Regions from separate parts of the Mesobacillus sp. AQ2 genome, predicted to be linked through region 1. Evidence: predicted binding sites of a transcription regulator. Region 1 holds the regulator's gene; each other region holds the start of a gene.

Region 1 (4,202 bases):
TTTCACCGCCGCTCAGGGTGTAGACGATTTTTAACACATCATCGCCTGAAAAAAGGAAATTGCCCAATACGGTGCGGATTTCCTTTTCCGATTTCAGTGGATACTCGTCCCACAGTTCATTTAAAACTTTTTTATTCGAGCTCAGCTCTGCCTGTTCCTGATCGTAATAGCCGATTGAGACATTTGAGCCGTACTGAATATTGCCGGTAATCGAAGGCAGTTTTTCGACGATTGTTTTTAGTAAGGTCGATTTTCCGACGCCGTTTGGCCCAACAAGTGCAGTACTGTCGCCACGCGAAAGGTTAAAAGAGATATTTTCGGATACGGCTTCATTCTGATAGCCGACAGCAAGTGTATTTACCTTCAGGACGTCATTCCCGCTCTGGCGTTCGATCTGGAAGCTGAAGGAAGCTGACTTTTCATCTCCCATCGGCCTGTCCATCCGATCGATTTTCTCGAGTTGTTTCCGGCGGCTCTGGGCCCGTTTCGTTGTCGAGGCCCTGGCAAGGTTCCGCTGGATAAAATCCTGCAGCTTGGAGATTTCATCCTGCTGCTTTTCATATAACTTCAGGTCGCGCTCGTAATTTGCTGCTTTTTGTTCTAAATATAAGCTGTAATTGCCCGGGAACTTCGTCAGCTGGTGACGGGAGATTTCGTATACTTGGTTCACAACCTTATCAAGGAAATAACGGTCGTGTGAAACAATCAGAATCGCACCATCATAGCCCTGTAGATACTGCTCTAGCCAGGAAAGTGTGTCAATGTCCAGATGGTTGGTTGGTTCGTCAAGAATCAAAATATCTGGACGTGTCAATAACAGCTTGGCGAGCGCAAGCCTTGTTTTCTGTCCTCCGCTTAAAGTGGAGATTTTTGTGGAATAATCAAAAGACTGGAAGTTCAGGCCGTGCAGGACCGAGCGGATGTCAGCTTCATACTGATAGCCGCCTTTTTCTTTGAACTGGACCTGCAAAACGTCATAATCCTTCAATACTCTTTCATACTCGGACTCGTTCGACAGGATGCTTGGATCAGACATTTTTTCCTCAAGCCGGCGCAGGTCTTTTTCCATGCTGTGCAGATGATCAAAAACGGCCAGCATTTCATCCCAAATACTTTTCTCGGATTCCAGCCCGGTATTCTGGGCAAGATAGCCGATTGATGTTCCTTTCGGGCGGATGATCTCGCCGCCGTCATGGGATTCATAGCCGGCAATGATTTTCAGGAGGGTTGATTTCCCAGCCCCGTTCCGGCCGACAAGAGCAACACGATCATTGGTCTGTATTTCAAACTTGATATTCGATAAAATAAGATCAGCCGCAAAATATTTTGATAGCTGATTGACTTGTAATAGAATCATTATTTTTCACCTCTAATGCCTTAGGGATAGTGTAACCCAATCCTATGGGCTCGGCAATATGTGCGGCCTGCTACAGGCGGTAAGGCAGAAAAATTTCATCTTCTATATGTGAAGATAGAAACAAAGTTCACACACAAGTTTGTGAAAATAGTGTATTATTTGGTTGAAAGGAGCTTGAAGATGGCAGAATTTACGCATTTTAATGAAGAGGGAAGAGCGAAGATGGTCGATGTCAGTGAAAAACCTGAGACGGTCCGTACGGCAGTCGCCCATTCAAGCATTACCGTTAATGAAGATATATATGTAAGGATTACTGAAAATAAGATGAAAAAAGGTGATGTCCTGGCAGTCGCGCAGGTTGCTGGCATCATGGCAGCCAAGAAGACGTCCGAAATCATTCCGATGTGCCATCCGATTCCATTAACAGGAATTGACCTTTCGTTTGAATGGGAGCAAAATGGAAATGATTATATTTTAAATATCGCTGCAGCAGTTAAAACAAAAGGGAATACAGGGGTAGAAATGGAAGCGTTAACAGCAGCATCTGCATGCGCGCTGACTGTTTATGATATGTGCAAGGCCGTTGACAAAGGCATGGTGATCGGCAAAACCTATCTTGTGGAGAAAACTGGCGGGAAAAACGGCGATTTTAAGAGAGATGAGAAGTTAAAATAGAATACGAACAGGTGGAGGATGGAGAATGACGAATGATGCTATGAAGATTCCGCAGGCAACTGCAAAACGCTTGCCGCTGTATTACCGATTTTTATTGAACTTGCATTCTTCAGGCAAGCAGAGGGTATCGTCCGCGGAACTGAGTGAAGCGGTAAAAGTGGATTCGGCTACGATCAGAAGGGACTTTTCCTATTTCGGGGCTTTGGGTAAAAAGGGTTACGGCTACAATGTGAATTACCTGCTGACTTTTTTCCGAAAGACGCTCGACCAGGATGAACTCACGAAGGTTGCGCTGATCGGTGTTGGTAATTTAGGAACGGCGTTTTTGAATTATAATTTTTCCAAAAACAATAATACAAAAATTCAAATTGCCTTCGATGTCGACCTGGATAAGGTTGGGACGCAGATTGGCGATGTGCCTGTCTATCACATGGATGACCTCGATAAAGTTGTTGTCGAGGAAGGCATCCAGGTGGCGATCCTGACCGTGCCGTCAGCGGTAGCACAGCCGATTACGGACAGACTGGTACAGGCGAATGTGAAGGGGATCCTGAATTTTACGCCCGCGAGGCTGAATGTACCGTCTTCAATCAGGATCCATCATATTGATCTGGCAGTAGAATTGCAATCATTGATTTATTTCTTGAAGCATTATCCGACAGACAGTGATTCTGAAGAATAAAAAATGGCTCCTTCGATGAAGGAGCTATTTTTTATCCATTTGTTTCAGTTTGAAATGGAACAGGATCATTCTGATGCCGGAACCGAAATCGAACGTTGCGAGCAGGACGAGCAAATAACTGAAAAATCCCCAGCCAGTATCGTTGACATTTTGGATGGCGAAATAGGTGAATAAGCTGCCTAACAAGATGTAGACAATGCCTGAAAACATAGGCGATTGCTTCATGACTTAAAATCCCCCAATAAAGCTTTGTATTTTCTCTGCTTCTTTTATCATTCTCTCAATGTCTTCCCTGAATACGGATTGAAGCAGTACAACCATTGTATTCATTGTAACATGGGCGATGATCGGCACGATGATCCGCTTTGTTTTTACATAAAGGAAGGCAAACGTAAAGCCCATCGCAGAGTATAGGATCACATGCTCCGGCTCCATATGGGCCAGTGCGAATATGACGGAACTGATCAAGGCTGCTAAGAAAAAGTTCATTTTCCTGTGCAGACTGCCAAAAATAATCTTCCTGAAGACGATTTCCTCCAAAATCGGACCGATGATCGAGCTGACGAGAATCACAACCGGAAACCTTTCAATCAGTTTGATGATTTCCTGAGTATTCTCCGAGCCCATCTCAATTCCAAGCATGCTTTCGATGCTGCCTGCAATCGACTGCGCGAACAAGGCCAGGAATACCCCGGCGAAAGCCCAGGCAGCCGAACTTGCCGGCGAAGAAACTTCACGCAAATCAGCATTTATGGTTCTTTCCTTCCTTAAAATCAGCAGGATGATCAGGAGAGTCAGTGAAAAGCTGATCACAAGCCAGTATGGAATCGCAAGGGTTTGCATTTCATCAAGGCTTTTTCCCATCGCAGCACCGATGAAAGCAATGATTGGGACCCCGACCAGGCTTGAAAGCTGCATAACAATATAGGCAATAATGACGTACCAGTATTCTTTTTTCAATCGAAAAAACTCCTTAATAATGCAGAAATGTATGTTCTGAAATTTTACGTAATAATATGCTGGCCTGTAAAATAAAATACGGGGATAGCTTTGCTTATCTATACACTCTCTATATTCTACTAGTAAATGATTTGAAAGTTCAAATTGTAGGGCCAGGATGAAAAAGTTGGTTGTTCGAACTTAGTATTCCCTGACTACCAGATACTTGTTAAGGTGAATTAAAAATGATTGGAGGTCCAAATGGTTTATTTGGAAACATCCCGACTGATTTTGCGCGACTGGTTAAGCGCAGATTTAGAGCACTTTTGCAAAATGAATGCAGACCCGGATGTGATGAATTATTTTCCTCGTGTTTTATCCTCGGCAGAAACTGAGAGATTTTATCAGGTGATTCTTGCCGAGTTCAAAGAATACGGCTTTGGGTTATATGCGGTTGAAGAGAAGAGAACAAAAGAGTTCATTGGATTCATAGGGTTTCACAGGGCAACATTCGAATCAGATTTTACCCCGTGCATCGAAATTGGCTGG
Region 2 (4,202 bases), 360 kb from region 1:
GGAATGTACCGGCTTTGTCAGCTGTAAATTCGATGGTGCTCGTCTGGCCTGGCTGTACTTCATAGTTCAGGTCATGGTCCATGATGCCGAAGCCGTGGGTGATATCCTGGTCAAGGTCGATGTTCGTCAGGTGGATGACGACTTTGTCTCCCTGGTTGACCTTGATTTCATCCGGGCGCTTCGCTTTTGCATCGAAGACGAACTTGGAACGCATCGCGATTCCGTAAACATGGACTTCGTTGCCCTTGCGTTCGATCCGTGTATCTTCCTGTTTCCAAACTGAGTTTTCGCGGTTTACATCCTTTTCATAAATCTTCAGCGTCTTGATCTTGTCACGGTGGATCGTCTGCGCATAATGCGGTTCAGGATCGACCGGAGCTGTATAAGTCAGTGACATCTTGTCGCCGGAGATATCGATCAATTCCATTGATTCAGGGTGTGAAGGTCCGACAGACAGGAAATTGTCCTTCGCAATTTTATTCAAGGATACGATCCATTTGCCATCAGGAGAGGCTGTGTCACCCTCCGTTGCTGTTGAGTGTCCTGGTGAATAGTGGACAGGTGTACGGTCTAAAATTTCACCAGTATCGATTTTCCATTTAACGATCTCAGATGAAATGAACATCGTATTGTATGCATTGCCTCTGTCGTCAAATTGAGTGTGAAGCGGCCCCAATGCTCCCGGAGGATCGACTTCACGTTCAACTACCTTGTCGTATGGCAGGACAGGAATTCCGAACTTCTCTGTTTCAAAATTGCCAGACTTGATGGCTTCGAATGCTTTTTCAAAAGAGAACACTGTCATCAAAGGAGCCAGTTTTCCGGACGCGATGAAGCGTGTTCCATCTGGAGTGACGTCAACGCCGTGCGGTGATTTTGCGACAGGTACAGCGTAAATGGATCCTTTGTGCTTGCGCGGGTCAATCATCTTCGCACCGTTGACTTCCTCATACTCTCCTGCTGCTACTTTTTTCTCAAGCTCTTTCCAGTTCAATAAAACAATATAGTCACGGTCATTCTGGGATGCGTTGATTTCGTTATTGGTTGTCGCGAATTCTGTGTTGTAAGTCGTCATGACAATCCAGTCGCCAGACATCTTTTTGCCGGCGTCAGACAGGTCATAGGACCATGGCGGAAGCATGATCTGGTAAGCAAGGTCAAGGTTCTTCTTTTTCTGGTCAAAAGTGACCATGGATACAACGCCTTTATATTTCTCCTCGAATTCATCAAGAGGAGCATATTCTTTTCCAATCGGTACCGAGAAGCGGGTAGGCATCACAATGTATTCCGTATTCTGGGTGACGAACGTACCGGCGTGCGGTCCGCCCATATTCGGCATTTCCATGATATCGGCGGTATGGAATACACTTAAGTCGACTGCGGCGATCCGGTTATTGGCTACATCATTCGCAAACAAGAATTTGCCGTCATATTCAGCGTTTGTCTCAGAAATTGCTGGGTGGTGGAAATCCCCCCAAGTATATTTGCCCAGCATTTCTTTCGAGTCTTTGTCAAAACCATAACCTGTGGCCGGATCTGGCGAGAATACAGGCACGGTGCGAATTTTCCTCATGGAAGGCAGTCCGTATACAAATAGCTGGCCAGAATGTCCTCCTGATGAAAGCATGTAATACTCATCCAGCTCGCCATACGGTACATACACTTTTTCAGCATTTGACTTCTTTGAGTTGTTATCACTGCTTGCCGTTCCTTTAGGTCCTGGTGAAAAATCAGCGAAAAATACTGTTGCCGCCATAAAACCGGCGAGCAGCCCTGAAGCTGCGGGAACCCATTTTTTCATTAACACTGCACCACCTTTGGTTTATTTTTCAGAAGCTTCCTTCAAAATTTCTACGACTTGATTGATTTCTTCATCTGTCAGCGGGTTGCCGCCGATGACGCCTGACATGACTGCGGAGGTAGGCTCTTTCAAAAATTCATTGACAGGTTTGCCATGCTTTCCTTCGACATTATTGAATGCCTGGGACAGGTCCGGTCCGGTTGCTCCGCCTTTAAGGTTCAATGCTTCGACAGAGTGGCAGCCAAGGCAGCCTTTTGATTGCAGGATGCTTTCATCACCAGCAGAAGCTGTAGAAGTCTCAGTTGACTTCTTTTCTTCCTTGGCGGGTTCCTTAGCCTTTGGTGACTGATCGACAGCCGTGACTTCTTTTTCCTGCCCATTGCCTTGCGGGATGACGTCGTAGGCTATATAACCAATACCGAGTCCGAGTACAGCACTTAAGATGAAATGAATGACTGGTTTGTTCACTTTCTTCCCCCCTAGATTGATTTACAATTACATCCTAACTTTTTCAAAAAAACGTCAGTGTGATGTACGGCACACAAATTTGTGTTTATTGTGAATGATTTGTGAAAGCGCTATGAGGGGATGTGAAGAACATCACTTGCCCGGGAAATAAAGTTTAAAAATAGACAAAATTACATTTGCAGTTGGGCATTCACCCAGCGCTTAAGCCCTGCATATAGTAATGGGGAAGCAAAAACTTGCCGTTATGGTCAACGGCTGGAGGGAGTGCGATTAAATGGCAGGAAGAATCCTCAACTTTTTCGCCGGAGGCAACACTGCCCGCGGTTTTTACAGCTTGTATGATTCAAGCTTGCAGGGCTTGTCACGGTTGTTCATATTAAAGGGCGGTCCTGGAACAGGGAAGTCATCTCTCATGAAAAAGATCGGTAATGAATGGCAGGAAAAAGGATATGATATTCAATTTCTGCATTGCTCCTCTGATAATAAATCGATTGATGGTGTACTGATTCCTGAATTGAACGCGGGAATTGTGGACGGCACAGCCCCGCATGTCATCGAGCCTAAGGCTCCGGGGGCGGTAGAGGAGTATATCAATCTTGGGGAAGCATGGAATTCCGGGAAGCTGCAGGAGCATAAGGAGACAATCACGGAGCTGACTGAAAAAATCAGCGGAGCATTCAACACAGCATACAGCCTTTTTGCTGAAGCGCTGAGAATTCATGATGAATGGGAAAAAATCTATATAGAAAATATGGATTTTGAAAAAGCGAATGGCCTGACAAACAGATTGATCGAGAGCTTCTTTGGCGACAGCAGGTCAGAAACAGGAAATGGGCGAGTGTATGACCGGTTTCTCGGTGCCGCAACACCAGCTGGAGCAGTTGATTTTGTTCCGAACCTGACAGAGACCGTCGGGAAAAGATACTTCATTAAAGGACGTCCAGGCTCTGGAAAGTCGACGATGCTGAAAAAGTTGGCAGCGGAAGCGCAGTCTCGAGGATATGATGTAGAAGTTTACCACTGCGGATTTGATCCCCACAGCATTGATATGGTGATTGTCCGCGAGCTTGATTTTGCGATTTTTGACAGTACCGCACCACATGAGTATTTTCCTGAAAGAGAAACCGATGAAATTATCGATATGTACGATGAGCTGATCACACCGGGAACTGACGAGAGGTATGCCGCAGAAATCAAGGATGTCGGCGGAAGGTACAAAGATAAAATGAATGAAGCAATCGCCTCACTGGCAAATGCAAAAGAACTGCGCGACCAATTGGAGGCCATCTATATCGAAGCCATGGACTTTGCAAAGGTAGATGAACTCACCGGCAAGATCAAAAAAGAATTTGAAAAACTTGGTGCCATCTAGCACCAAACTGGGCGATTCGCATAGATTACATGGAATACATCAAGAGAGGGGATATGAGTTTGGATAACAACAACTTCTACCCATACGGACCTAATCAACAATTTGAAAATGATTATGATTGCTATGAAAATGAGTACGACCAGAATGTGGATATGAGGACAGTTGGCGGGTTTCCTGGAGGATTTCCAGGCAGCCCAGGAGGATTCCCGGGAGGCCCTGGTGGGTTTCCGGGCAGTCCAGGAGGATTCCCAGGAGGCCCTGGCGGGTTTCCGGGCGGTGCAGGAGGATTCCCGGGAGGTCCCGGCGGTTCACCAGGCGGAGGCCAGGCAGGAGGCCCGCCATCGTCACCGCCGCCAGCCTTTGTACCGCAAGAACAGGCGACTGCCTTTGCGGTCGACCCGGGAGGAATCCGGAGATGCATGTTCCGTTTCACTTACATCTGGCTGATTGATGGCAGAAGCTTCTGGTTCTATCCAGTCTTCCTGGGCCGCAATTCAGTTGCCGGCTGGAGATGGAGCCGCCGCCGCGGATGGGTTTACTTCGGCATAGACCTGAGACAGA
Region 3 (4,202 bases), 2.2 Mb from region 1:
CCTTTATATTATAAGTATTTTTGAATGCGTCATGTTTGATCGTTTCAAGGGGAAACACTTGATCAATATAACGTTTATAAGCCTCTCCATTTATCGTACATCCAGAAGCCTTCGCATGTCCACCGCCTCCAAATTCTCCTGCGACAGCAGAAACGTCCACATGATCATGAATTGTCCTGAAACTGATTTTCTTGCCACCTACATTTAGGATTGCTATATAATCCAGGTGTGGAAACTCCTTCCCAAGTTCATTACCCAGCTCAGAATGATAGGATTCGGCATGGACGACTCCTCCATAGAGTCCATCATGCTCCATTTGAATGATTTCCCTTTTCTTCCTCCTTATATAACGTTCGATTTTACCCTCTTCCATTTCCAATAACTTTTGCTCAAATTCATCGAATTCGAATCCATTATCTGTTTGAAGCCTGGATATCATACGTTCTTCAAATTCTTCTATAGAAACCATGAAAAATAAATCATTCAGATTTTTCGCCTTGAAATTCTGGTGAATATCCCAATCCCATGTATCATACTGGCGGACCAGCTCAACAAACTCATTAAGTGTACCGTTATCAGCCAATTGGCGTTTGTCTTTCAAGTATTCATAAACTAATGAAGACGCGCTTGTAAGTGTACCAGATTCATCTTCCACTTTTACATATCCCCAGCTATAGTCATTGAAATGCAAAGCCGTTTTATGATGGTCGATCAGGTAAGCCTTCCCTCCTTCTGATACGAAACGATTGATTCTTTCCGTTACTTCGTGGTTGACGGAAAGGTCGGTTATGTATAGATGGTCTTCCTTTTTCAAGCGCTCATTCATTCTCTCAAAATATTTCTCCACCTGAAAATTCAACCCAGATACAGAATTATAGCGGATATCCGCTTGCTCACCGAATGCAAGCCGGAATAGAATCCCACATGCCACTCCATCCAAATCATTATGTGTAAATAAACGGTACATCGTTTTCCACCTTCACTTTCCCAAGCTGTTTACTCTATAAGAGCCTAATTTATAGTCTATTGTTGGCAAGATAATCTATACAAAAGAAAATCCAAAAAATTAGACAAGTTCAACAAGGGGACGAGCATAGATATTTAAAGAGGATTATAAGGAGGTGAAAACATGCATTTCTTTGTATTTAAAAGAAGGACTTTATATTTTATTGGCCTAATTGTCTTCATTGCCATCATCGGCTCAATTTGGATGAATTTAAAACCTGAATCCACTCCAGCTATAGGCGGACAGAATGAACAAATCAGGGAAATACACCTCGTGACAGGAGAATTCAAATCGAATACCGACGATGGTAAAGAAATTGAAGCATACCGCTGGGACCCAGGTACAATCTTCGTTGAAAAAGGCGAAAAGGTAAGCCTGAAAATTCTTGGCGTGAACGGCAAGGAGCATCCTTTCATCATTGAGGGAACAGAAATCAAGGGAGTTGTAAAAAAAGGCCAAGAAACCCTTGTCCCTTTGCAATTTGACAAGGAAGGAACATACAGACTGATCTGCCTTACCCACCCTTCAGCTGAACACAACGGGCCGATGATTGCTTATATTGTAGTGGATTGAAATCCATCCGAGAACAGGAATCCGATTCCTGTTTTTTCTTTTAATTGAAGGTTGTTTTCTCATTAAAATTTAAAATTGACACAAAACATACAAATCACTATAAACACAGTGCAAACATTTCCTGATAGCATAAATACATAAACATTTTTTTATAACAGACTCTTTTAAACTTCATTTAATTATAGTACAGTTCACTTCACTTCACAGAGAAACTTCGTTAAAAACTTGTTTTAATAGTTTTGTTCATAATTTCACAAATACGTCACACTCATTCTGTTATATTCGTAGTATGATAATAGTGTGATAACTGTTATACAAACATCCACTTTAGAGGTGAACCAAAATGGAACAATGGAAAGGTTTTAAAAATGGTGCTTGGCAAGAAGAAATCAATGTTCGCGATTTTATCCTGAAGAACTTCTCTGAATATACCGGGGACTCAAGTTTCCTGGAAGGTGCCACAGAAGAAACACTCCAATTATGGCAGCAAGTAATGGAATTGACAAAACAGGAGCGCGAAAACGGCGGAATACTTGATATGGATACTGAAGTGGTTTCCACCATCACTTCACATGGCCCAGGCTATCTTGATAAAACAAAAGAAAAAGTTGTCGGTTTCCAGACAGATCAGCCATTCAAGCGCTCTATGCAGCCATTTGGAGGCATCCGCATGGCAAAGGCCGCATGCGAGGCGTATGGATACGAATTGGATAAGGAAGTTGAGAAGATATTTACTGACTTCCGTAAAACACATAACCAGGGCGTCTTCGATGTTTATACAAAAGAAATGCTCCAGGCCCGAAAAGCCGGCATCATTACCGGCTTGCCAGATGCCTATGGCCGCGGACGGATCATTGGTGACTACCGTCGTGTAGCTCTTTATGGCGTCGACTTCCTGATGGAGCAAAAGAAGAAAGACCATGGAATGACGAGCAGTGTCATGACTGAAGACACAATGCGCCTGAGAGAAGAAATCTCTGAGCAATACCGTTCATTGAATGAATTGAAGCAGCTTGCTAAGAGCTATGGATATGATATTTCCAAGCCAGCAACCAATGCAGCGGAAGCTTTTCAATGGGTCTACTTTGCATACCTTGCAGCAATCAAAGAACAGAACGGTGCAGCAATGAGCCTTGGACGTGTCGCGACCTTCCTGGATATCTATATTGAACGCGACCTCCAAAATGGAATCCTGACTGAACAAGAGGCACAGGAACTTGTCGACCATTTCGTCATGAAGCTTCGTCTCGTGAAATTTGCGCGCACGCCAGATTACAACGAGTTATTCAGCGGGGACCCTACCTGGGTAACAGAGTCAATTGGCGGTATGGCCCATACCGGGCAGTCACTTGTGACAAAGAACTCTTTCCGTTTCCTTCATACTCTTGATAATCTTGGCCCCGCACCGGAGCCTAACCTGACTGTTTTATGGTCCCCTGCCCTGCCAGAGAACTTCAAGAAATATTGTGCTGAAATGTCCATTAAAACAAGTTCAATTCAGTATGAAAACGACGATTTGATGCGCTGTGAATATGGTGATGACTATGGGATCGCCTGCTGTGTATCCGCGATGGAAATCGGCAAGCAGATGCAATTCTTCGGTGCCCGTGCCAATCTGGCAAAAGCTTTGCTTTACGCAATCAACGGCGGTGTCGATGAAAAGCTTAAGATCCAGGTTGCACCAGCCTTCGGCCCGATTACTTCTGATGTACTGGACTATAAAGAAGTAATGGAAAAATTCGATAATGTTATGGAATGGCTTGCTGGCCTTTACATCAACACTCTCAATGTTATCCACTACATGCATGACAAATACAGCTATGAACGGATTGAAATGGCTCTTCATGATACAGAAGTCCTCCGTACAATGGCAACCGGGATTGCAGGGTTAAGTGTCGTAGCGGATTCATTGAGCGCAATCAAGCATGCAAAGGTAAAAGTTATCCGTGACGAGAAGGGCATTGCAGTTGACTTTGAAACAGAAGGCGATTTCCCTAAATACGGCAACAACGATGACCGTGTCGACAGCATTGCTGTAGGGCTTGTCAAGAGCTTCATGACAAAACTGCGCAAGCACCCGACATATCGCAACTCTGTCCATACTATGTCGATTCTTACCATTACTTCAAACGTTGTATATGGCAAGAAGACTGGCAATACACCAGATGGCCGCCGCGCAGGCGAACCATTTGCACCAGGTGCCAATCCAATGCACGGCCGCGATACTAAAGGTACGCTTGCTTCCCTCTCATCAGTGGCTAAGCTTCCATACAGCTATGCAATGGACGGCATTTCCAATACTTTCTCCATCGTACCAAAAGCACTTGGTAAAGATGAAGAAAGCAGAACGAACAATCTTGTATCCATCCTTGACGGATATGCAATTAAGGATGGACATCACTTAAACGTCAACGTATTCAACAGGGAAACACTTTTAAACGCAATGGAACATCCTGAGGAGTACCCTCAGTTGACAATCCGTGTTTCTGGATACGCAGTGAACTTCATCAAGCTGACACGTGAGCAGCAGATGGATGTCATTAACCGTACTTTCCATGAAACAATGTAGACATCAATCGTGAACTGAACAGGAGCTGCCCTCCCTGGTGGCGGGTCCTCCTGT
Region 4 (4,202 bases), 2.0 Mb from region 1:
CCTGGAATTTGCTCATCAACGATTTCAAAATTCAAAAGAAAAGCAAGTAAGAGGCGATTTTCATGAAGAAGTAAAGCCGTTTGCTGATGAGGTAAAGGGGACAACAGATACATGGAGGAAAGCAGCGTTCTATTGGGTAGGTCAGAACAGGCCGAAAAACCTTCATGTCAACCAGATTGAAACGGCCGCAGACTATCTGGAAGTCATTTCTGTACAGGCATTTTTTCCGGAAACAAGCAAAAAGCGATTCCTTGATCAACTACAATCAGTGGAATTCATCCTCAAGAGTCTGATCATTGCGGTTAACCAAACAGGCAGCCAAAAATAAAGAAGCACCAGAGCATTTGAACTGCACCTCAATTGTCAGCCAAGCCGGCAATAATGGGGGCGGTCCAAGTATTCTGGTGCTTCAACTTTTTAGATGGTCATTTCTTTCTGATCTTCGGGAATGAAAGCTCCTAGCAATTCCAGCTCACGAACAAGGTTCCGGTATTCCAGAATGGTGATCTCATTCTGAATATACGACTTTTTTGTAAAATCAAGCAATTCATTTACATGTTCCGGAGTGTATTCTTTTGTCTGGGCAAATAGATTCTTCAGTTCGTGAACGTTCATTTTTCATCCTCCTCCATCATTTGAGTCCATACTATCATGAAAAAGGAAGAGTCATTTATTTTTCAAAAATTGAAACTTCCGACAACATATTTCATTCTTAGACAAAACCGGAAGCCTTTTCCAACACTTTCACCCATTGGGCGGTTTGATCATATACTATCGTAATGAATTATTGGAGGAGGATGTTCGCCATGTTTGGCCGCAGAAATAAGACGAATGCCTACCAGCCCCAGTGGTGGGTGAATCAATACAGTCAAGACCCTTACCTATATAATGGGAACAATCACAATTTGAACCGGCAGCAACCGCTCCCTCAACCATATAACACACCATATTGGAATGCCATGCCGGGGAACTGGCAAAACCAATATTCTCCGCAAGGTTACCCTGTGAATCCTTATATCCAGGGGAACCCTCAGTGGAATCAGCCATACCCAATTGCCGAGAGCAAAAATAACTACCCGAAAATGCTTTTTCAAAATCCGCTAGAACCTGAAGATGACCCTATTTATGGTTACTATAACCCGCAGGCTGATTATCAGAATTATAACCCATATCCCCAAAATGCTTTTATGCCAAAGCAGCCATCAGGCATGCAGTCGATCATGAATTCGTTTAAAAGCCAGGATGGAAACCTGGATATCAATAAGATGGTCGATACAGCTGGCCAGATGATGAATGCAGTGACCCAGGTTTCATCACTTGTCAAGGGACTCGGCGGAATGTTCAAAGTCTAAAAAACAAGCAGGCACTTATGCCTGCTTGTTTTCGTTAAACAACTATTCATCAATAAAAATATCAATTTTCTTTCCCTGTTTTTTAGCGATTTTAATTTCAAGCAATCCATTGCGATAGGAAGCACGTGTCTTTTTATCATTTATAGGATGAGCAAATGGAATTGTCCGGCTAAACTGCCTGGAGGAGGCCATATGCATTTCTGTTTTTGCGATATCGTTGATTTCTGAAGTCATTTCGGTTTTATTTACAAGGATCGTCAGCGAGTTGTTGATGACATCAATCGAGATATCCTCTTTTTTGATCCCTGGCAATTCTGCGGTCACAACATATTCGCTCACTGTTTCATTTACTCGTACACCGAGGGATGTCTGGGCTAAGGGTTGCCTGAAAAAATCATCAATGCTTTGCAGGAAACCTTTGACAGGCTTCTCCTGCATCAACTGGTTCATTGATTTGAACCACTGTTCGAGAGTTTCATGTTTTTTTGGGCGATCAGGATGGTTGGTTGCCATCTTCTCACATCCTCCTCTGCAAAAATACTTATAATAGTCTATGTAGCATGGAATGTCCCTGTTCAAGAAGAGGGTATCTTTCAAATAAATGCACTTTCAACAGTTCGCCGTACTTTTTTGAACACTTTGTGAAAAATGCATTTAGTGTGATTTAGGTCACATAACCGATTTTTCAACCTCTGTATGCTGAAACAGTAAATAAAGCAGAAAAGGGGAATACACATATGTTTTGTTACCAATGTGAACAAACGCCAACAGGAGGATGTAAAGTTGTTGGTGTATGCGGAAAAGATGAAACAATCGCAAGTCTTCAGGATACGATCATTTTTGCACTGAAAGGCATTGCAGCCTATAGAACCCATGCGAATCAGCTTGGATTCACGGATCCGTTCGTAGATGCAACGACCCACGAAGCATTATATATGACGTTGACTAATTCAAACTTTAATGTCCAGGAACATATTGATATGGCGATGAAGGTGGGCCAATCAGCTGTACGCGTGATGGAAATGCTTGATGAGGCGCACACTAGCCGCCTTGGCATCCCTCAGCCTGTAAAGGTAAGCCAGAACAAGATAGAAGGCAAAGCGATCGTTGTTACGGGGCACAATCTATTCGCGCTTGAAGAATTGCTGAAGCAAACAGAAGGCAAAGGTATCAATATTTACACGCACTCTGAGATGCTCCCTGCTCACGGTTATCCAGCCTTGAAAAAATATCCTCATCTTAAGGGTAATATCGGGAAGGCTTGGTTCGACCAGCGCCGTCTGTTTGAAAAATTCCCTGGGGCAATCCTGGCAACGACTAATTGCGTGATGCCAATCAAGGGTTCCTATGCAGATCGTATGTTTACATACGAAGTTGCCGGTCTTGAAAATGTAAGGAAAATTGAAAATGAAGATTTCTCCATGCTGATCGAAAGAGCATTGGAGCTTCCAGAGGCTAACATGGAATCGGAAGAAACATTGGTGACTGGCTTCCATCACGAAACAGTGATTGGTCTGGCTCCTGAAGTCATAGAAGCAGTCAAATCAGGAAAAATCAAGCGTTTCTTCGTGATTGCCGGTTGTGATGCACCGGGAAAAGGCGGAGAATACTACCGCGAGCTTGCAACATCCCTTCCTCCAGAAGCGGTCATCCTGACAACTTCTTGCGGCAAGTTCCGTTTCAATGATGTCGATTATGGGGTAGTGCCTGGAACGAACATCCCTCGATATCTGGATCTTGGACAGTGCAATAACTCCGTATCTACAGTTAAAATTGCCAAGGCACTTGCGGATGCTTTTGAATGTGATGTAAACGAATTACCGGTGAGTATTGTCCTTTCCTGGTTCGAGCAAAAAGCGGTCGCAATCCTGCTTGGACTTTTCAGCCTTGGAATCCAGGACATCCGCATCGGGCCAAAGCCGCCTGAATTCATTTCCAATGGCGTGATGGAGGTCCTGCAGGAAACATTCAACCTGAAGCTGATCACATCTGCCCAGGAAGACTTGGAAACAATGATGGGTCTAAGCAAGACAGAATAACAGATTTAACGCCCGGGGCTAACTGCCTCGGGCGTTTTCATGCAGGTGAACTTATTAGACTAGCTCGTCCAGCAATACATCAGGATCCAAGATCATATTCCCGGCTGAATCAGTGGAAATTAGATTGTCTTTTTTCATTTTGGTCAGCGTCCTGCTGACCGTTTCCCTGGTGGTGCCAATCATATTGGCCAGGTCCTTGTTCGTGAAATCCGTCTTTAACAAAACAGTGCCATTTTCCTGCTTGTCTCCGTGAAGCTCACCCATCCTGATCAAAAGCTTAATGATTTGTTCGTAGGTGTTATTAAGGATTTGGGCTTCAAGTCTTTCCTGGAGGTCAACGATTTTCTCGCCAAGCACCTTGAATACCTTGATGCTTAAATGAGGGTTATCGACCAGCACCTTTTCGAATTGTGAAATTGGGACAACGACAAGGCTTGCTTCCTCCAATACCTCCGAATACCCTGGATAACCGCCTTTCCTGAAAAAGCCTACATGAGGGAACATTTCACCTTTTTTTAGGATAGCGACGATTTGCTCGCGGCCATTGGCATCACTTTTATAGACTTTTACCTTGCCTTCATTGATGAAATAAACATTTTCCAGCGGGTCATCCTGCATGAAGATATGGCTGTGTTTCTTCCACTGCCGCGAAATGGATATATCGACGATCTTGTCTAATTCATGGTCCTCAAGGTCCCTGAACAATGAGAATCTTGCCAGCACATTTTTTATTTCATTCTTTTCCAAAAGAAACACCTCTATATAAGCTGTAGTCCATTCTATTATTTTAGCAAAACGGGACCATAAATAA

Evidence for each region. Region 1 encodes Rex, which represses fermentation and respiration genes when NADH is low (regulators of the CRP and FNR family bind a similar motif). Its sites were predicted from a motif close to TTGTGAAATATTTCACAA; they were not measured.
Region 2: the regulator Rex is predicted to act here: its motif matches at 2,390-2,407, upstream of QNH36_RS23460 (cytochrome C).
Region 3: the regulator Rex is predicted to act here: its motif matches at 1,819-1,836, upstream of pflB (formate C-acetyltransferase).
Region 4: the regulator Rex is predicted to act here: its motif matches at 2,010-2,027, upstream of hcp (hydroxylamine reductase).

What each region holds. Positions count from the first base shown of each region.
Region 1 is NZ_CP126080.1:256,347-260,548, forward strand. Features, by position in the region: gene QNH36_RS01440 (ABC-F family ATP-binding cassette domain-containing protein) at 1-1,357, opposite strand, end outside; gene moaC (cyclic pyranopterin monophosphate synthase MoaC) at 1,538-2,032, shown strand; gene QNH36_RS01450 (redox-sensing transcriptional repressor Rex) at 2,058-2,714, shown strand; gene QNH36_RS01455 (YdiK family protein) at 2,739-2,939, opposite strand; gene QNH36_RS01460 (CPBP family intramembrane glutamic endopeptidase) at 2,943-3,674, opposite strand; gene QNH36_RS01465 (GNAT family N-acetyltransferase) at 3,915-4,202, shown strand, end outside.
Region 2 is NZ_CP126080.1:4,702,024-4,706,225, reverse strand. Features, by position in the region: gene nosZ (Sec-dependent nitrous-oxide reductase) at 1-1,801, opposite strand, end outside; gene QNH36_RS23460 (cytochrome C) at 1,823-2,269, opposite strand; gene QNH36_RS23455 (PRK06851 family protein) at 2,544-3,641, shown strand; gene QNH36_RS23450 (collagen-like protein) at 3,794-4,202, shown strand, end outside.
Region 3 is NZ_CP126080.1:2,887,344-2,891,545, forward strand. Features, by position in the region: gene QNH36_RS14495 (DHH family phosphoesterase) at 1-967, opposite strand, end outside; gene QNH36_RS14500 (cupredoxin domain-containing protein) at 1,130-1,579, shown strand; gene pflB (formate C-acetyltransferase) at 1,923-4,148, shown strand.
Region 4 is NZ_CP126080.1:3,066,120-3,070,321, reverse strand. Features, by position in the region: gene QNH36_RS15455 (YppE family protein) at 1-328, shown strand, start outside; gene QNH36_RS15450 (YppF family protein) at 418-615, opposite strand; gene QNH36_RS15445 (YppG family protein) at 807-1,352, shown strand; gene QNH36_RS15440 (Hsp20/alpha crystallin family protein) at 1,395-1,865, opposite strand; gene hcp (hydroxylamine reductase) at 2,090-3,391, shown strand; gene QNH36_RS15430 (Crp/Fnr family transcriptional regulator) at 3,446-4,138, opposite strand.